DNA from 2 places in the Saccharococcus sp. Marseille-Q5394 genome. Region 1 is predicted to be linked to the other one. Evidence: a T-box and tRNA genes for the amino acid it is inferred to sense, from the RefSeq annotation. Region 1 holds a T-box; the other holds one or more tRNA genes.
What was found. A T-box is a leader RNA that pairs with one kind of tRNA and senses whether it is charged. The one in region 1 lies ahead of metG (methionine--tRNA ligase), so its partner is inferred to be a tRNA-Met.
Positions count from the first base shown of each region.

Region 1 (10,440 bases):
GCTTATTTTCACTATAAGCGGATGGGTCATGTATGCCTGTTCTGTCTTGTGCATTTTTACGAAATTCATGTGTCCAGTTCGAGTCGGCAGGATCCGCCAAAGGCAGTTCGTACGTAGGTCCAATCCCTTTTCCAGGATGCAGGATTTTCGGTTCCAAGTCCTTTTTGTTCGGATATTTACCATCAACAATCGTCATATGGATTCCTCCTTTTTCTCTCATCAAACAAGGAAATCCCTCGCGAGGCGAGAGGTGGTTTTCATCTATACCCGCCGCTGTTTAGTTGTAAACCTAGTCTTTCAAAATAGTTCGCAAATGAAACATCTTTCTATTTAAGACGTCAAAGTTACATAGAATAGTAACGGAGAAAATCGTGGGGTGATTGGATGCAAAAATGGTTCGGAGTTATCTTTCCTATACTCAGCATTTTGCTGTTGTTATGGATTGAGCAAAGTGTCGGTGTAACGTACGAAGTTAAAACTGTCGCAAAGGTGATGCTATTTCTTGCAATCCCTTTGATCCTATTCCGTGCCACCAAGTTTCCATTTCTCCGGTTCCGGAAAGCTGACCGAAAGAGCATGCGACTCGCTTTCATTTTAGGAATATCGATCATGGCGCTCATTATCGGGGCCTACCTTTTATTGCAACAGTTCATTGACATCGCTTCTGTGCGGGACGACTTGCTGCAATCCGGCATTACACCTGCCGTATTCCCGTTCATCGCACTATATATTTTAATCGGAAACTCGGTCATTGAGGAATTCTTTTTTCGCGGATTGCTGCCTAACCTATTCGGACAGTCAAAAATGCGGTTCATCCTGCCGCCGTTCTTTTTCGCTATTTACCATATCGCAATCTTCTTACCTTGGTTCACATTGCCGATTTTACTGCTAGCTGTCGGCGGACTTTGGGCAGGCGGGTTGATCTTTCAGCTTGTGAATGAAAAATGCCGCACGATCCTGCCGTCTTGGATCATCCATATGTTCGCGGATCTTGGCATACTATTTATCGGGGTGTATATCCTTTATTTTTATTGACACGGAAATGCTCGATTTTTTTCGGATTGCCGATGACAATCAATGTATCCCCCTGCTGAAATTTTTCATTCAAATCCGGATTGCTAAGCAGTTCTTCATTCCGTAAAATCGCGACGAGGGTGATTTCAAAGTGTTTCTGCAGGTTCGCGTCCTCGATTGTCATTCCGATAAACGGTTCCGTATGATCCAGTGCAACTTCCCCGACCATGAACTCTTTTTCTTCCGATCGAATCAGATCATTGATGAAGTCGGTGCCGTTCGGTTTCATGATAGACATCGCCAACTCCCTGCCCCCGATGATAGACGGGTTAATGACGCTATCCGCGCCCGCTTTTTCCAATATATCCTCCGAGTCATCCCGTTCCGCACGTGCCGAGATGACTATATCCTCGTTGATGCTCTTCGCAGTCAAAGTGATGAAAACATTATCGGCGTCATTGGATAAAGTGGTGATAAGTGCACGGGCTTGATCGACACGTGCCTGCAGCAAGACAGCTTTGTCAGTTGGATCGCCGATCAGACGAAGAGTGCCCGGTTCGACGACTTCCAGCAAATCACTTTCATTGTCATGAATGACTAAAATCTGAACGCCTTCCTCCTTTAATTGCTTATACACTTGCCGACCGACGCGCCCGAAACCGCAGATGATGATATGGTCAGTTAAATTGGCAATTTGTTTTTCCATCCTTCTCACCCACACCCTATTCGATAATTGCTGTTCGATGAAATAGGAAGCCCCGATCCCGAGTGCATATGTCACGATTCCCGCTCCTAGCGGCACAAGAAACAAGGCAAACCAGCGGCCTCCTTCCGTCGTCGGATAAATGTCTCCATAGCCGATTGTCATGACTGAAATGATTGTCATCCAAAAGGCATTGAATGGGGATAAATCTTCAAAATACATGAATCCAACCGTAGCTACGACGAGCAGAAGCGCCATTATACCAATCAGAAAAATGACCCGCTTATATCGCCTGTCCAAATCCATCCATCGGCTATACAAACCGGCCACCTCCGCACAAAAGTTTTTCTATTTGTATTCCTTTGGTTGGTCGGTTGTAAACCTTTAGTCGATCTTCACAAATAAAAAAACCGCATGCCTGCCAATTATTCTCAGAAGCGCATGCGGATTGTTTATTTTGTCGGTACTGTAACTGTCACTTTGAACAGATCGCCATCAAGATCGATTTTCATAATTCCACCGTGCATGTCAACGATTGATTGCGCGATTGCTAATCCGAGACCCGAGCCGTCGGTATGACGTGATGTATCGGCACGCTTGAAACGTTCAAACAGCTCATCAACATTTTCCCCAAGCTCATATTTCGTAATATTTTTTACGACAAATTCTGCAGACTCCCCTACTTTTCGGAGTGTTACATACACGCGAGTGCCCGGGAGCGAATATTTGATAGCATTCACGATCAAGTTATCGAGGACACGCCACCATCTTTGACCGTCTACATAAGCGATAAGCATATCGTCTGGAAGCGCCGTCCGGAAGTCGAGACCGGAATCGGTAATATCTTCGGCATGTTCCGCAAGTGCTTGCTGTAGCAATTGCGTCAAATCGACACGCTGTTTATGTAACTCCAGATTGCCGCTTGCCATTTTTGACACTTCGAATAAATCCTCGATAAGCGTCTTCAGTCTTTGCGATTTTTTATCAAGTATGTCGACATATTTCGCACGTTCCTCCGGTGTTATCGTTTCATCCCTCAAAAGATCGGTGTATGTGATGATCGATGTCAATGGCGTCCGCAGATCATGACTCACATTTGTAATCAATTCCGTTTTCAATCGCTCACTTTTCGCTTGCTCGGTCATGGAAACCCGCACGCCTTCACGGAGATTGTTCAGGTTTTTCGCGTGCTCTGCAAGCGGTGAACGGCCTTCGACTTTAATATCTTCATTCAAACGCCCTGCTGCCATCTGTTCCGTCGCAATGATGATCCGGTTCAAGTACGCAGAACGCCGGACGAACATATAGAGGGCAGGAAGACCAAGAAATATGACGCAAAATGTGTAGAGGATGAATAAGGACCCATCCATAAGACCGACAATGAATCCGATTCCCGCTAAGAAAAATCCGATAAGCAGGATGAACGACTGAACGCCGATCGATCTTTTAAGGAACATTTCACGCCACGCTTTAAGAAATTGGAGCGTGAAACTGTTTTTTATATCTCTTGCCAATATCCCTTTTTTCTCCCATCGTTCCACACCATTTACAAGCTGGAATGCTAGCAAGGCAGTCATGATGACGCCGCCAATAAAGAAGGAAGTCAGTCCAGCACCCCATCTACCCAACCTTTGATACGTAAAGAAATCCGGCAGAGTATAGGACTCGCTGTTGAGATATCCAACTAAAATGAGGGCTGACATAATAAGTGCTGCAGCCTTTACATCGATTTTTAAATTGGCATACCAAACCGAAATTCCGGTCCCTGTTACCCATTCCTTCTGAAATTTCATGACAGTGACTAATGCAACGAGGGCAACGAGGCCAATGATCCAAAAGATGAACATGGCAAGCTTCCCTTTATTGAAATCCCTGTATTGCCAATAGAGGGCGCCACCCTTTGCAACTGCTGTCCTCGGAATAATGACAGTGCCTTCAAACGTTCTCACGGAATTCATTATTGTGACCTCTGTGTCTGGGAACATAATGTCTTTTTGATCAATAGAAGTCTTTACCCATCCATCGTTATGCCCTGGCAATGAATTCGCTTTAAAATAGCCCTTTGCGGCATTAAATTGCTTTTTATAAATCGCAGGTACTGAAACATCTCCAGAAGAAAACCTTTCCCCCGTTTCAACGTCCTTGAATTCATAAGCAACCGGCAATGAAAATGAATTTGATTTGATTTCATTCAAATATTGAACTAATGCTTTCTCTTTTTCTTTGCGAATTTTCGCCTCAACATGTGCATCGCTCTCGAAGTTCTTCCGGATATCCGCAAGTTTCATGTCCCGTTCTTCGATCAACGTGCTTTGCAACACTTCATTTCCAGCATCTTTCGCATCCGCTATCCTCTGCGCATATTGGTCATGGATATTGGAGAGTTGGTCTGAAAGTGTACCGTAGCGATTCCGGTGATCTTCGATTTCATTGTCTGAGACGGTAATATTTTTCTTCGTCTCTTCCACGTCAATCGGGTTAAGCACTGTCGAACCTATAGTGTTGTAAAACTCATCGAGCCGCCAAGCGAAGTCATCGAAATCGGAGAAATCCTTTCCAATCAGCGCTGTTCCTTGTCTTGCAAATGAAAGACTGGCGAGCAGCATAATCGTTACTAGCGCAGCCCATAGTAATAGAAGTACTTTATTCTTCATCAGGCTGTGCCTCCTCTAATGATGCGCGAAAAATAGGCGATGGCTCGTGTTGATCGTTCCCAACCGTTTTCGAACATATCGATGATGTAAGGGAAACAATAGCCGATGCTTACGATTGCGATACAGATGGAGAACACCGAAAATACGATGCCCCAATCACTTTTCGATTTTGTAGCCAATGCCCCACACCACCTTTACATATCTCGGATTTTTTGGATCCGCCTCGATTTTTTCGCGAATTTTACGGATGTGGACCGCCACAATGTTTTCCGCATTATACGCTTCTTCATTCCACACTCGCTCGTAAATCTCATTAATCGAAAACACACGCCCCGCGTTTTTCATGAGTAATTCCGTAATCTTATATTCAATCGGCGTCAGCTTTACCGGTTTCCCATCAACCGATAACTCTTTCGCGTCCTCATCTAACGCCAATCCGTCAATCTCAATCTTTTTCTGACCATCGTATGTGCCAAACTGAACATACCTGCGCAGCTGCGACTTCACTCGTGCCATCAACTCAAGCGGGTGGAATGGCTTCGTCACATAATCATCCGCGCCGACCGACAATCCATGAATCTTATCCGAATCCTCCGCCTTCGCACTCAGCATGATGATTGGAATGTTTTGCGCCTCCCGGATTTTGAACGTCGCCGTAATCCCATCCATATTTGGCATCATAATGTCGAGGATGAGCAAATGGACTTCATTTGTTGTGAGCAGGTCGAGCGCCTCTTTTCCATCCGCTGCTTTCAAAACGTTGTATCCTTCATTTTTTAAATAAATTTCAATCCCGTCACGGATCTCCTTATCATCATCCGCCACAAGCACTGTAAACTTCGCCATCATCCGCACCTCACTTTCCTCTATGATACCAATTGTAGTGGGTAAATCTTAACATTCCGTTAGGGGAATTATGAAGAAATTCTTAAGATGGAGAGTTGTTGACTTAAGAATTATGCCTGTTACATTGTTGAGTGGTGATAAACTAGGTGTGAGTGGTGATAAGCTTTTGCAGGCTTTGAAATTGCCATGAAAATCAATCAAGTTGCAGCGAATCGGTGATAAACCAGGTAAAGTCGGTGATAACGTCGGCCGAAGCGGTGATAACTGCCTGAGATTCGGTGATAAAGTCGGCCAAGTCCCCGTGATAACCGCTTGCGAATCGGTGATAACACTTAATACCTTCGCCTAGAACGGTCTACTTTTCTCCCTCTTGTTATAATCCACCCCAAAAAGTCCATGCTTCCCCTATACCGGGAGGTGATTGACTTGGCAAAAGAGAAGAAAATTAAAAAAGGCAATACATTGGATCGAGAGGAATTCGGGTATGGCTTTGATATCAGCCCTGATGATATGGGTGTAATCGGGAAGAACGATAACGTGAAAAATAAAAATAACAAGACAGATGAAGATAAGAACGACCAAAAGCGGCCACCGACCAATTGGTAATTGCTATTGATTTATTCGAATAAAATGATTATAATCATTTCAACTACATCTTACTAAAGGCAATGAGAGGGAAAAGTAGGAAGAGGATGTCGCCTAGAGAGCTTCTGTCGGTGGAAATGAAGCGGACAAATCTTTTGAACATGATCCTTGAGCCGCGCACTGAACGTCTTCGGACCAGTAGGATGCGACGAGTTGGCACTTGTTATCCTTGCCAGAGTATAACGCTTTTTCAGCGCGTACTTTTGGAGGCAATCAGTGTGAATTGGTTGCGAAGTAAGGTGGTACCACGGGTGATAGACCCCGTCCTTATCGGTTTTTATCGATAGGGACGGGGTTTTTTTCATTTTATTTTGAGGGGGAAGGAAAATGAGTGTTTTTATCGGAGGGGCTTGGCCGTACGCGAATGGGTCGTTGCATCTGGGACATATCGCGGCGCTGCTGCCGGGGGATATTTTGGCGAGGTATTACCGGTTGAAAGGCGAGAAGGTTCTTTATGCTTCAGGAAGTGATTGCAACGGGACTCCTATTTCAATCCGGGCAAATGCCGAAGGGGTGTCTGTTAAGGAAATTGCAGACCGTTACCATACGGAGTTTATCGTTTGCTTTTCAAGATTGGGATTCTCGTATGACATTTACACGCGGACAGACGGAAGATTTCATCATCAAGTCGTCCGCAATGTATTTTTAACGTTACTGGACCGTGGTTTTATTTTCAAAAAAGAAGTCGAACAGACGTATTGCGAGGTCGACGAGCGTTTTCTTCCAGATCGATTTGTCGAAGGCATTTGCCCTCACTGCGGAAGTCGTGCACGAGGCGATCAGTGCGACAATTGCGGCTCGATTTTAGATCCGCTTGATTTAACTGAGCGCACGTGCAAGCTTTGCGGGAACGAACCGACCGTGCGGAAGACGGAGCATTTTTATTTCAAATTAAGTTCTTTTCAAGATGAACTTGAGAAGTATGTCGGTGGAGCAAAAGCAGAAGGAAGATGGCGCGAAAATGCGATTCACCAATCCGAGCGCTATTTACGGGAAGGACTCCGTGATCGGGCTGCGTCCAGGGATTTGGCGAACGGTGTCGGAATACCTGTCAGGGGCTATGAGGAGAAAAAGGTATATGTGTGGATTGAGGCGGTGACGGGCTATTATTCCGCGAGCCAGGAATGGGCGGCTTTGAACCGCGTGGATTTCGAGGAGTTTTGGAACGAAGAAACGGTCTCCTACTATGTGCATGGTAAAGACAACATCCCCTTCCATACGATTATATGGCCAGCTATTCTAATGGGAATTGGCAAGGAGAACGCATTGCCGACCCATGTCATTTCTAATGAATATTTGACATTGGAAAAGCGGAAATTCTCGACAAGCCAAAACTGGGCGGTATGGGTACCGGATATTTTGGAACGTTATCATCCTGACTCGGTGCGGTATTTCCTGACTGCGAACGCTCCAGAAGGCAGGGATGCAGATTTTTCATGGCGCGAGTTCATTTATAGCCATAACTCGGAGCTTTTGGGGGCGTACGGAAATTTCGTAAACAGGACATTGAAGTTTATTGAGAAATCGTATGCCGGGGTTGTGCCGGTTGCGGAGATTAATTTGGAAATAAAGGAATTAGTCGTGGGGCTTTATTCCAAAGTCGGCGAACGAATTGAAGAAGGACACTTCAAAGAAGCGATCGAAACGATTTTTGAGTTCATTCGCCGGGCTAATAAATACTTCGATGATGAAAAGCCTTGGGTGCAGATCAAGGATGACGAAGCAGCATGTGGGCGAACAATGGCTACATGCGCATATGTCATCGCAAACTTGGCACAGCTCCTCTCCCCTTTCCTGCCGTTTTCGAGCGAGGACGTGCAAGCGATGCTGAAACTGCGGAAGCCTGAATGGAAGGAAATCGAAATTGGTGAATTGACATTGTCACATGTCAAACCACTGTTTGAACGGATTGATGTCGAGCAGATTGACGTGGAATTGGAACGATTGAGGGATAAGTCTATAGGGGTGCAATGAATTCTGACCTTCTCATAGTTTGAGAAGGTTTTTTCATTTGAGAATGGAAGGTAATTATAAGCATTCGGTGATAACCTGACGAGAATCGGTGATAAACGCGGTCAATTCGGTGATAACTGGACGAGAATCGGTGGTAAAGTCGCGCAAAGCGGTGGTAACTTGCCAAGAATCGGTGGTAAACTTCCCCTCCAACTATTTGATGCAATCCCACCCTCAATTTGAGACAATATACAGACAAAGGAAAAGGTTGGAAGGGTGATGAATTTGAAAGAACGTTATTTTTGGGCAGCGATCGGACTTATCGCAATCAGCTGGATTGCGAATTCATTATACGCACAGTCAAAGCAATTGGAGGAGCCTATTTTTCTGGATCATTATATTGAAACGACGACGGATGAACACGACCATAACTATGTCATCTTTTACTATTTAGCAAATAAAAACGATCACTCAACTATCAATTATATAAGATTCGGTGATGTCGAAGGCTTTCCGCAAGGTGACTATTTCTATGCAGGAACCACCGCCCCCCATGCAATTGACACATATAATCATCAAGAATTAAGAAGCATTACAGTCGCACTAAGGTCATTCAATGATAAAAAAAATGCACAATCATTCAACGAAATGGAAGTGTTTTATTCAGACGGAAGATCAGCAACCGCGTCCATCGGGGAAGTGATCATCCATCCAAAAAGGTACTATGGGAATGACGATGCTAGAGCGTTGGAACAACCATCTAGCGGAAGCAGCAATGACGGCTCGAGCTGGGATACATTCCGAGCAACCGAGCCGTTGGCAATCGAGAAAATCGACTTCCCTTTCAATGAACCGATTGAAGAACGGTTCAACTTTACAATAAGCGGCAAACAAACAGAGCAACCGCTGGATTCCCTCAAGCTTCCAATTCAATTAGAGAAGGATAAATCTGTGACATTGAGAGTTAATTTTAAAGAAAAAAGTTTTGTGAACCCTTTCGCATTTGCCATCCATATATCCGGAACAACAGCGGAAGGAAAACCTTTCACAAACTATGCTCATTATAATCTGTTTCCGTATTTGACACAGGACGACGTGAATCGAATTATCGAGGAAAAGACGGGGAGGGGTTCGGATGAATAAAGCGTTGCGGCAAATCTTCTGGGGGTATGTATTCATCTTTTTCCGAATTCACATTGGCTTCGATGTTTTAGCGGATCCAATCGGTTATTTCCTGATTTTATCGGGATGCTCCAAACTCGTTGAGGCATATCCAGTAGCTAAAAAAGCAATGATTGTTGCGATGATCGGTGCTATCTTTTCGCTTCCTTCAGTCTTCGTGAACCTTTCGGAAATACCTCTTACATTTGGTTGGTCGACTTACTCCAGCTTTCTATTAGTCCTCAAAATGGTTATGGGCTATTACTTGTTCATTGTATTGAAAGATGTAACGAAAGTGTTTGGCGGCCGAGCGTTGCATCAAAGAACAGAAAACACGTTCAAATTTTACGTGGCGATCCATCTTTTCGCATTGGCAATAGAATCCTTTTTCATGAATGTACCGGAAGACGGATGGGCCGCTCTTTCATTACTTTCATTAATCGGCGTGCTGGTGATAGATATTCTTTTTCTACTATTGATCGGGGCCATCCGGCGTGTCAGCCCGGAGCAACTTCGGGTAGATACGTTCATTTGAAACTTATTTCCCGCATAAAGTAAGAATCATAGGGGGTTATCATTTGTTCAAAAACGATGCAAACCAAATTCGCGCTGGATGGCTCATCTTTTTGGCGTTCTTCGCGATGTTTATTACGCAGCAGATTTTTGCAATTCCGGGAGGAGTCCTGCTGGCGATTGCTGATTTCCCGTTTCAAGATGGAAATTATGATATGGACTTCCAAGCCGCATTCGACAGGCACCCGTGGATTTTCCTATTGACCCAAGGCGGCGGGACAGTCGGCGGAATGCTCGCTACTGTTTTGTTATGGCGTTTTGTCAATAAAGGGACGCTGAAAGAGTTGGGATTCAGGGGGACGTTGAAAGATTTAGGGTTCGGCCTCTTGCTCGGAGCAGTGTCGATCGCCATCATTTTCTTTATTCTATTGGCTTCCGGTAATGTGGCGTTGCTCAATTCATTCACGAAACCTGAGTTCACAGTGTACTCATTGTCATTTCTGGTACTTTTCATTCTTGTCGGCTTTTTTGAAGAGATGTTTTTCAGAGGATATGTCATGTCCACACTGGAACGACGTGGGAATCCGAAATGGCTTGTCTATACCGCCTCTGCTGTCGTGTTCAGTTTGGCGCACGGCACGAATCCGAATGTCAGCGTATTGGGCTTGATCAATATCGCATTGGTCGGCGTTTTATTCGCCTATATGTTTGACGCGACGAAGAGCTTGTGGCTTCCAATCGGCTATCATATTACATGGAACTACTTTCAAGGGAATGTTTTCGGATTTGCTGTTAGCGGAACGACCCCACACGGAATCTATAACGTCTCGGTGGAAGAAGGAAATGCATGGCTGACCGGCGGAGCGTTCGGATTGGAAGGCGGCCTATTAGCGACGTTGTTAATTATTCTAGGATTTTTTGCAACGAGGCTGTATGTGAGGATGAAGGCGG
Region 1 is NZ_CAMPPQ010000001.1:2,028,073-2,038,512, forward strand. It holds gene OC538_RS09735 (hypothetical protein) at 1-196, opposite strand, end outside; gene OC538_RS09740 (CPBP family intramembrane glutamic endopeptidase) at 385-1,035, shown strand; gene OC538_RS09745 (potassium channel family protein) at 1,004-2,038, opposite strand; gene OC538_RS09750 (sensor histidine kinase) at 2,170-4,371, opposite strand; gene OC538_RS09755 (hypothetical protein) at 4,371-4,550, opposite strand; gene OC538_RS09760 (response regulator transcription factor) at 4,528-5,217, opposite strand; gene OC538_RS09765 (hypothetical protein) at 5,635-5,823, shown strand; T-box leader at 5,877-6,134, shown strand; gene metG (methionine--tRNA ligase) at 6,190-7,836, shown strand; gene OC538_RS09775 (hypothetical protein) at 8,095-8,958, shown strand; gene OC538_RS09780 (hypothetical protein) at 8,951-9,511, shown strand; gene OC538_RS09785 (CPBP family intramembrane glutamic endopeptidase) at 9,555-10,440, shown strand, end outside.

Region 2 (10,440 bases), on a different contig from region 1:
GCTTCCACATTGGCGCTCGCAATCGTCCCGCTTATTGCGCATCATGCAGCTAAAAAGGAAGGACGGGGTGCGGAACCGTTTATACAGCTCACATTCCGGACAGCTGTTTTATTCGGATGGGCGGCGGCGGTCGGGCTTGCATTCGTCTTGCCATATGTGAATGAAATGCTGTTTGAGACAAGGGACGGCTCCGCTGCGCTGATCATATTTGCGTTTCAGATCTTTTGGCTGTCGCTCATCTTGCCGTTGACCGCAATTTTACAAGGTGCCGGCAAAGTCAAAATACCGACGCTGTTCCTTCTTGGCGGGCTTGCCGTGAAAATAATCGCGAATCAATTGTTAGTGCCGCTCTATGATGTAACAGGTGCAGCGCTTGCAGGGAATATCGGTTTTGCGGCGATTGCGTTTGGGCTTCTTCTTTATTTCAAAACCGTGTGGCCGATGAAACTGGCACCTAGCCGTTTTTACGGTTGGCTGCTCCTTGCTACACTTGCGATGGCAGCGGTCATTTTCCCTTGGATGCTTGCAGCGGATCAGGTTTTATTCGACAATCTGTCATCGCGAATCAGTGCTACGTTGACAGCATTGACAGCAGTCGCGCTAGGGGCGGGCGTTTTCCTAGTCGTTATCATGAAATCACGTATAATGGCGGAAAAGGAATGGTATTTGCTGCCGTTCGGAAAAAGATTGGCCCGTATACAATTGATTCTCACTAAAAATAGAAGGTGAATAAGATGAATACAATTACGATTATTGGACTTGGTGCGGGAGATCTCGACCAGTTGTCTTTAGGTACATATCGAAAGTTGAAGGAGGCTGAGTTCGTTATTGCGAGGACGGACCAGCATCCGGCCATTGAGGAATTGCGGGCGGAAGGCATGGAAATAGAGAGCTTCGACGCGATTTATATAAAAAACGATGAGTTTGGGCAAGTGTATGAAGAGATTGTTGAGAAAATAGTGTTGATGGCAAACGAAAAGTCAGTAACTTATGTCGTGCCAGGACATCCACTCGTTGCTGAGCGCACAGTGCAATTATTGATTGAAAAAGAACGTGCTGGCATAGTGCAGCTTGAAATCGCAGGGGGGAATAGCTTCCTCGATCCGATCTTTGCAGCGCTCCGGATTGACCCAATTGAGGGGTTCCAACTGCTTGATGGAACGGACATGAAGCGCGATGACGTCACGATGACGCAGCATGTATTGATCGGCCAAGTGTATGATGCATTCATCGCTTCTGAAGTGAAGCTTTCGCTAATGGAGAAGTATGCCTATGACCATCCGGTGACGATTGTGACGGCGGCGGGTTCTTCAATGGAAAATCTTCGGACTGTGCCGTTGTTCGAGTTGGATAGAGAGACGGAAATCGATAATTTGACGACAGTCTATGTACCTCCTGTTCGGGAGCGGGAGGATCGTTTAAAGGAATGGTCGACGTTCCGAGAAATTATAGCCGCATTGCGTGCTCCGGACGGCTGCCCGTGGGACCGCGAGCAGACGCATGAATCGTTGAAGCGGTATTTGATTGAGGAAGCGCATGAACTGCTCGAAGCAATCGATCAAGAAGACGATGAAGGCATCATCGAGGAACTGGGCGACGTGTTGCTGCAAGTGTTCCTGCATGCGCAAATTGGCGAGGATGATGGCTATTTTGCGATGGAAGACGTCCTGCAGTCAGTTGGCGATAAAATGATCCGCCGCCATCCGCATGTGTTCGGCGACCGGGACGTGGAGAACTCGGATGAGGTTTTGAAAAATTGGCAGGAAATCAAGAAAACCGAGAAGCCGCAAGCTGAATCGCTCTTGGATGGACAGGCACGCCACAGTTCGTCGCTGCTCACTTCATTTAACTACCAAAAAGAAGCGGCGAAGGTTGGATTCGATTGGCCGGATATAACAGGCGCTTTCGATAAATTCGAGGAAGAGTGGCAGGAATTCAAGGACGAAGTGGCGAATGGAACGAAGCAGAGCCAGACAGATGAGCTCGGGGATGTCCTATTCACACTCGTCAACTTGTCGAGGTTCTTGAAATTGTCACCCGAGGAAGCGATGGCGCATGCGAATGAGAAATTCAAACGACGCTTTTCGTTCGTCGAGCAAAGCGTAAAGAGTGGTAGAGGGGAATTCTCTGCCTATACTCTCGACGAATTAGAAGAGTTTTGGCAGCAGGCGAAAGGAAGGGAAAAGAAATGAGATTAGATAAGTTTTTAAAGGTGTCACGCTTAATCAAAAGACGGACATTGGCGAAGCAAGTGGCCGACCAAGGCCGTATTACAATCAATGGCAAGGTGTCGAAAGCATCGTCCGTCGTGAAACCTGGCGACGAGCTGGCTATCCGCTTTGGACAAAAGATTGTTACAGTAAGTGTCGATATGTTGAAGGAATCAACGAAGAAGGAAGATGCCGCGTCGATGTTTACAATCTTGAAAGAAGAGAAGCTGGACAAGGTGGAACCTGAATTTATTGACGATGAAGATTGAGGGCATGACAGGAACTTTTCCTGTCATGTTTTTTTGTTTGGCCGCATAGGATGGCAGTGAACGTACAAGCAAAGGAGGAATAGTATGCAAATCCAGACCGACAATCCAACATACGCAATTCCATCAGGGGATCATGTCATCACGATGAGAAATCGAAAAAGAATGGATCTTACATCTGTTAAAACAATCGATCGGTTCGACCAGGAGGAGTTCATCGTACGGACATCTCAGGGAGTATTAGTAATTCGCGGGGAGGAGCTGCGTATCGTCCATTTGGATGTAGACAAAGGGCTTCTTACATTGGAAGGCACAATCAGCACGATGCAATATGACGAAGAAGATGCAAGTTCACGCGGTTTCCTCCATAAATTGTTTGGATGAGTCTCTCTGTCCAGTTTCTTAGTCTTCTTGCAATGATTGGGACAGGCATCGGGGCCGGGGTTTTCATGGATTTGATCGGAACGGGCGTGGATGCGACCGGCAAGACGTCGATCATCCGGAAATATGCGGTCCCTTTGGAAGTGATCGGCTGGATTTTGATCGGGTGTGCATCGTTCTACGTTCTTTTCATCGTCCGGGACGGGGCATGGAGGATGTATGACCCGGTTGCCCAAATTTGCGGCATGTTGTTATATGCATCACTATTCCACCGGCCTTTCAGGTTTTTCGGGAGAGTCTTGAATATGGTAATCATTAAGCCGGTTGTGTTCATCATTAGGCTCCTGGTGAAGATCATTACGCAGATATTCAGGTTGCTCGTCAAAATTGTGAGGTTTCTACTTTCTCCTTTCATCTATCTATATAACAAAGTCTATAACTCTCTCTTTAAATCAACTACGGAATGATGTATAATTACTAGACTTATCGAATTTCGTACTGTAATGAGAGGGAGTGCAGGACATGGAGCAAAGGAAAAGGAAACCATCCACGACCGTTGCATCGATTGAAACTGAATATGTCCGCTCGTTGCGTAAAAAGGAAGTATGGAGAAACAAGCAGAAAAAGCGGCTACAGAAGAAACTGTTCATCTATGCAGTGATTGCATTCGTAGTGTTCGGCGGATTGACGAATATGTATATTCAGCAACAGCAGACGCTGCAGGAAAAAGAACAGCAAAAAGTGGAGACGCTTGCAAAGTTGGAAGAAGTGAAGGAAGAACAAGAACTTCTTAAAAAACAGCTTGTGAAATTGGATGATGATGATTATATTGCCAAGCTTGCACGGAAAGAATATTTCTTATCTGACGAAAATGAAATCATCTTCTCTGTTCCTGAAAACAAGAAGAAAAAAGAAGAAAAAGATGACGGAAAAGAGTAGTCTTATTGACACTCTTTTTTTGTTGGCTATAATGAAAGTAAGGATCTTGCACTTGCAGGACTCGCCATATGGTAAAAAGGCATCTGAAAAGGGCCGTTTAAATCTTAAGGAGGAGCATTTTTTTTATGTCAATTGAAGTAGGCAGCAAGTTACAGGGGAAAGTTACAGGGATCACAAACTTCGGTGCGTTCGTCGAACTGCCGAACGGTTCAACTGGTCTGGTCCATATTAGTGAAGTAGCGGACAATTATGTGAAGGATATCAATGACCACCTAAAAGTAGGCGATATGGTTGAAGTGAAAGTGATGAATGTCGGCACTGACGGAAAAATCGGGTTATCGATCAGGAAAGCGAAACCGGAAGCTGAACGTCCTCAACGCCCTCAACGTCCTCGTCACAGCGGTGGCCGTCCTAGCCATACTGAGCGTCCAGAGAATTTTGAGCAAAAGATGGCGAAATTCATGAAAGACAGTGAAGAACGCCTTTCAACTTTGAAAAGAGCAACAGAATCTAAACGCGGTGGCCGTGGCGCAAGAAGAGGGTAACTTGCTGGCTGTTTCAATTAGTGGAAATGAATCTCTTATGAGCGATCTACATCTAGTTAAGATGTAGGTCGTTTTTTTTGTGCAGTTACTGACAAACAAGTATAAGCTGCTGGAATTACGCATAAATCTGCCCAGAGACGCATAACCGCGGTGAAAGACGCATAAGTTCATCCAAATGTGCATAAATCTACTAAAGCGCGCATAAATGAATTTATTCACGCATAAAAGCTTCCAAACGCTCATAAATATTTTTTTCACAAGGATTTCATTCTGCAGCTGCCGAATATTGAATAATGAAAAGGGGGGCTGAATTGGAATGGATGAAATCATGAACAATCTCAAGAAGTACTTGGAATGGATGGATTCATTGAGCTCACTGACTGAGCAACAGGCGGATGCACCTTATCAAGAGGGAAAATGGTCGCCAAAGGAGATTCTTATGCATATGGCAGAATGGGATCGGTTCACTTTGGAGCATCGGCTTCGGCGTTTGGGAGAATCAGAGATACTGGAGGATGTAGAGTGGGGGCCATTCAATGAGCAGGCTGCGAAACTTGCAAAAGAATATTCATTTGACGAAGTGATTGAGCTCGCAACACAGTATCGGCAACAAATTATTGATTGGCTTGAAGGTGCGGATGAGACGGAATGGACGAAGCCATTCAACATCGGGGAGCATGTTCTGACATTGGAGGAATATTTCACGGATTTTGCCAGTCATGATTCGCATCATAAGAAACAAATCGAGTCGATTCGATAAGAAGATAAGCTCGTTAATGAGTTATGCGTGATTGTGAGAGTTTATGCGCGTTTGCGGGAGTTTATGAGTGTTTGCAGGAGTTTATGCGTTTCTGGAGAAAGTTATGCGTGAGTTATTTGTTTTATGCGTGATTCCAGAGATTTATGCGTGTTTTGACATGAAATAGGCGTCCAGTCTTAAGACTGGACGCCTTTCTTTCGTTATTGTCTAGCTCCGAGCGTCAGCCTCTCGGGATGCTTCAGCCTTGCTGTTAAAGGCAAAGAGCGCCTTTAACCTCAAGGCTTCCAGCACCTGCCGAGGCTAAACGACGCTCTACGCATTTCTTGTTGTCCAGCTTCGGCGGGCAGATGCTCGGGGTCATAAGAAAACCCGGCTAGGTGGCAAAAAGCGCCACTACGCCGGGTTATTCTTATGCCTGTCGCATCTGATCAGGCCGCCTACGCTTTTCGATTATAGCGGCGGAGGGGGTCGAACCCACGACCTTTCGGGTATGAACCGAACGCTCTAGCCAGCTGAGCTACGCCGCCATGTTGTCCAATTAATTCTGAACGACAATAACCATAATACAACGGTCGACGGAGTCTGTCAACCTTTCGTTGGAAAACAGAAAATTGCTACGGAACTCGTCGAAAGATTTATGGAGCCCCTTGTCAGGAACAGACAAATTCTTTGGCTTGACCTATGTATACTCAGGGACAAGTAGACATAGGGGGAATGTTGAGATGAAGATGATAGGCAATCTTGAAAGACCGGTAGGCCAACAGATTCGTCACGTGGTGAGCACGATGGGCAAGCGGAAGATGTATGTATTAATGGCGGCGTTCTTTTTACTAAGCACATTTTTCTTGTCGCAAGCTGTTCTGTTCAACGCGGCTGTCCCTTTTTTCTTGCCGATTTGGGCTTTGGCGCAAATGCGATTCAGGAATCATCTCGTTTATGTATTCATCGGCGGAATTGCGGGAGGGGCAATTCTGGGGCTGGGACAAGCAGTGATCCATTTACTGCAATTGCTGTTATTTAATGTGGTGAGCAAGCATCCTCTTATGAGGAAGTCCATTCCATTGACAGTTGCAGGTACGATCATAGTTGTTCAAGTTTTATGGCAGTTTGTCATGCATAGCGGGCATACGCCTGTTGATGTGCAATTGTCGATCGGTTTCGAAGCGGTATTGGCGCTGTTCATGACATTTTTCCTGTTTGTTGCATTTCCTCATCGTGAGCGTATCTTTTATGGCCAGTGGTCGCCGGAACGTCTCGGGGCTGTTTGCATTGTCGGCATCATGGCGACAACCGGGATGGGCAATCTCATGGTCGGTCCGATTTCAATTTCAGGATTGCTGCTTCATTTGACCATTTTGCTGGCAGCACTTGCTGGAGGTCTGCCGTTCTCCACGACGATTGCGATGATGATCGCGGCGATTGCAGGAGTTGCGGAATTGTCGTTTACCGGGATGATGGCCGTATATGGCATGACGGGGTTTTTTGCAGGCGCTTTCAAACGTCTCGGGAAATTAGGTATTGCGACAGGCGGCTTTGCTGTATCCGTCTTCTTCCTTCTATATGACTTTACATTGCCGCTAGATACATCCCACTTCATGACGATCGGCTTGGCGACGCTTCTGTTCTTCTTTGTCCCGACAAAGAAAGTTGAACCGATTGGGCGGATGATTACGCCGACAGGTCAACAGGATATTTCGGTGAAGCGGCAGCAATGGTTGACCGACCGTCTGGATGAGCAATTATCGGATTTTCAACAGTTTGCTGAATTTATGTCTACTCTCGTCAATGATCGGTTCGCTTCAGATGACGTGAATGCTGCGCAGAACATCCCATCGATATGCCAGTCCTGTTTCAGATATTCAAAATGCTGGGAGGGAAATGAAGAAGGAATGGCGCGTCTCCTTTATGAGTGGGAAGGGACGTATTCGGCGACCAAGAAAGCGGCGCGCCATCGTGTGGAAGAGAGGATCAAATATAAGTGTATCCGTTCTTCAGGATTGATTTCCGAGTTGGAGGAGTCGGCTTCCAATCATCTTTTGATGGGGCAGCTTCAGCATGGGCGGAAAATGCTTGCCTTACAATTGAGAGATATGAGCACTCATTTGGAGAAAATCATGAATGATATAAAAGGGGAGATGTCGGTTAACCATCTTGCGGAGGAGGAATTGGGGAAGCATTTACAGTCGCAAGGAATCGAATATTATCAGATCGATATTTTATCAGAAGAGAAGGGAGCTTACCGGATCGTAATTTCAACCCCTGAAAGACGTTCGGATTTCGAGACGGATATGACGGTGGCAGAACGTCTCATATTACCGCTGTTGGAGGAAGTCTACCGCGAGCCGTTTAAAGTGGAGAAAACTGTCGCTCTGCAAGACCCGTTTCCTCATATCCAACTGATGTTTTCCTCGTCTGTCCGTTTTTCATTAGAATATGGAATTGTAGCGACGGCTGGGGGAGGGACATTCCATGCAGGAGACGCCTATGAAGTGTTTCCAATTCATGATGGACTCACCGCTGTTCTACTTTCGGATGGCATGGGGCATGATATAAATGCTTATCGGGAAAGCCGGAAAGTGATTCGTCTCATGCGGGAGTGTTTGGACCGGAAGATGGATCCGGAAACGGCGATGCATACATTACATTATATGATGTCGTTGAATGGGCTTGATGATATGTACGCGACGCTGGATTTAGCTTTGGTTGACCTGCAGGATGGACGGCTTTGGTCTTGGAAGGCGGGTTCAATGAGCACGTATATTAAACGGGGCCAAGATTTCCTCCGGCTTGATAGCAAATCGGTTCCTGTCGGGTTCCTGCCATCATTTTCGGTGGAAGCGACAAATGAAGAATTGAAGTCAGGGGATATTATCGTCATGCTAACGGATGGCGTATTCAACGGATCCGTTACAATTGAAAAACAGGAAGATGCGATCTATGGAATATTGGAAAAGTATGAGCATCTGTCTTGTGAGCCTATGGCTGACCGTATCATGTACGAAATGGAAAGGAAGTTCGGAATTGTGGCGGACGACCGGACTGTGTTGGTAATGAAGGTTGAACACGTTTTACCAAAGTGGACGACAATAAAGCCCACAAATCGATTTATTTCCCGGGAAAAAGTTATGGGGTAGAATAAGGGGTAGGTGAAAAGACAATAATGTGGAGGGCGAAAAATGCAGGCATTCGAAAGAAAAATCCTTGAATTCATTCATAAACAGAGATTACTGTCATCGGGTCACCGGGTTCTAGTCGCATGCTCGGGCGGGGTGGATTCAGTCGCACTTTTGCTCTTTATGGCAGGAATCCGCGAAGAAATGCGGATTGAAGTAGCTGCTGCCCATGTCGATCATATGCTTCGTGGGCGGGAGTCAGCGGATGACGGCAAACTTGTGAAGGGGTTATGTGAAAAGCTTGGAATTCCTTTCTTCGGCGGAAATGTCCCTGTACCCTCCATCCTGAACGAAGAAGGTGGAAATATGCAGGACGTTTGCCGTACTGGACGATACGCCTTTTTCAGTGAAGTGATGCAGGCGGAACAATATGATGTACTGGCGACGGCGCATCACGCAGAAGACCAATTGGAGACGGTGCTCATGCAATTGTCAAAGGGGAGCTCCCCAATCGGCATCCCGATGAGCCGGAAAATCGATGGCGGGGTTGTCAGCAGGCCGTTTCTTCCTGCAATGAAGGAAGAGCTGCATGCCTATGTGATAGAGCGCGGTGCACAATTCAGGGCGGACCCGAGCAATGAAAGTGACGCTTATTTGCGGAATCGGCTCCGCCGCCATGTCGCACCGGTAATCATGTCAGAAAACCCCTCCGCGGCATTGAATGTCGTTAAAATGACGATGGGGCTGCAGGAGGATGAGATGCTCTTAGACAGCCTTGCAAAGGAGCATTTCGCGTCCGTCGTAACGTTCAAAGAAGACGGACTTCCTACCTTCTCAGTAGATCTTTTCAGAAGCATGCACACTGCTTTACAAAAGCGCTTCATTCCACTACTATTGAATTATCTATACTTCGGGGAAATCAAACCTGTTGAATACAACACAGCACTTTTGAATCAGTTGCATCACCATCTGTCCGCAAGTGCAGGAAATGTCACGATCGACCTTCCGAAAGGATACCGCTTCGTGAGGGAATATGGCATTGTTTCGATTGTGGAGAATATGCCAATACCGGATACTTCCCTTCGCGAGCTGGAAAAAGGCCAATGGACGTGCTGGGGGGATATACTGTTATATTGGGACGATGCGGATGAACATGAAGAGGACGCATTGGAATTGATGTATTTCGATTTACCCGATGCCGATTTGCCGCTTTACGTGAGGGGCAGAAAAGACGGTGACCGTCTATTGCTTCCGGGCATGGCCCGACCGAAGCGCTTGTCCAGATTGTTCATTGACGAAAAGATCGGTGCCGAACAAAGACGCAAGATACCGGTTATCACAACTGCGAACGAGGAAATATGCGCCATTCCTGGCGTACGATATGGCATCCAGTTCAGGGAACGGAAAACAGAACAGGAAAAGTACATATTTAAAATGAAAAAACGTGAAAATCTTAACGGAAAAGAGAGGGAACTTGATGTTGCAAAAAGATATTGAAGAAATACTCATCACAGAAGAACAGATCCAGGAGAAAGTTGCGGAACTTGGTGCCGTGCTGACAGCGGATTACCATGATAAATTCCCGCTTGCAATCGGCGTCCTTAAAGGAGCATTGCCGTTCATGAGCGACTTGATCAAACGGATCGATGCGTATATTGAATTGGATTTCATGGATGTATCGAGTTACGGAAATGCAACAGTATCATCAGGAGAAGTGAAAATCGTCAAAGACTTGAATGCAAGTGTAGAGGGTCGCGACGTGTTGATCATCGAAGACATTATCGACAGCGGTAAAACATTGAATTATTTGGTCGAACTCTTCAAATACCGGAAAGCGAAATCCATAAAAATCGTAACGTTGCTTGACAAACCGACAGGCCGAAAAGTGGACTTGAAAGCAGACTATGTCGGATTCCTTGTACCGGACGCATTTGTTGTCGGTTATGGACTTGATTACGCAGAAAAATATAGGAACTTGCCTTATATCGGTGTATTGAAAAAGGAAATCTACTCTTTCTGAAAGCTTTTCAACAAACCTTTACAAGGGGCGGTGGAAAGCTTTTTCCATAGTGGGCACGAAGTTGGCATGCTAGAATCTAAGAGTGTGGAGCCGTAAGCAAGACAATTTCATTATCTGTGCCTAAAAAAGGCATTTCCTTTGTAGGTTGAATCCGTTATATGATAAGATTTACAATAGTTTTCTGTTGAAAGAAATGAGGAGGCTTG
Region 2 is NZ_CAMPPQ010000002.1:13,303-23,742, reverse strand. It holds gene OC538_RS10575 (polysaccharide biosynthesis protein) at 1-729, shown strand, start outside; gene mazG (nucleoside triphosphate pyrophosphohydrolase) at 735-2,192, shown strand; gene OC538_RS10565 (RNA-binding S4 domain-containing protein) at 2,189-2,479, shown strand; gene yabP (sporulation protein YabP) at 2,564-2,860, shown strand; gene yabQ (spore cortex biosynthesis protein YabQ) at 2,857-3,324, shown strand; gene OC538_RS10550 (FtsB family cell division protein) at 3,380-3,796, shown strand; gene OC538_RS10545 (S1 domain-containing RNA-binding protein) at 3,922-4,341, shown strand; gene OC538_RS10540 (DinB family protein) at 4,658-5,101, shown strand; tRNA gene OC538_RS10535 (tRNA-Met) at 5,555-5,628, opposite strand; gene OC538_RS10530 (SpoIIE family protein phosphatase) at 5,824-8,235, shown strand; gene tilS (tRNA lysidine(34) synthetase TilS) at 8,278-9,711, shown strand; gene hpt (hypoxanthine phosphoribosyltransferase) at 9,692-10,234, shown strand.
Region 2: it encodes a tRNA-Met, which carries the amino acid that the T-box ahead of metG (methionine--tRNA ligase) is inferred to sense. The anticodon was not compared.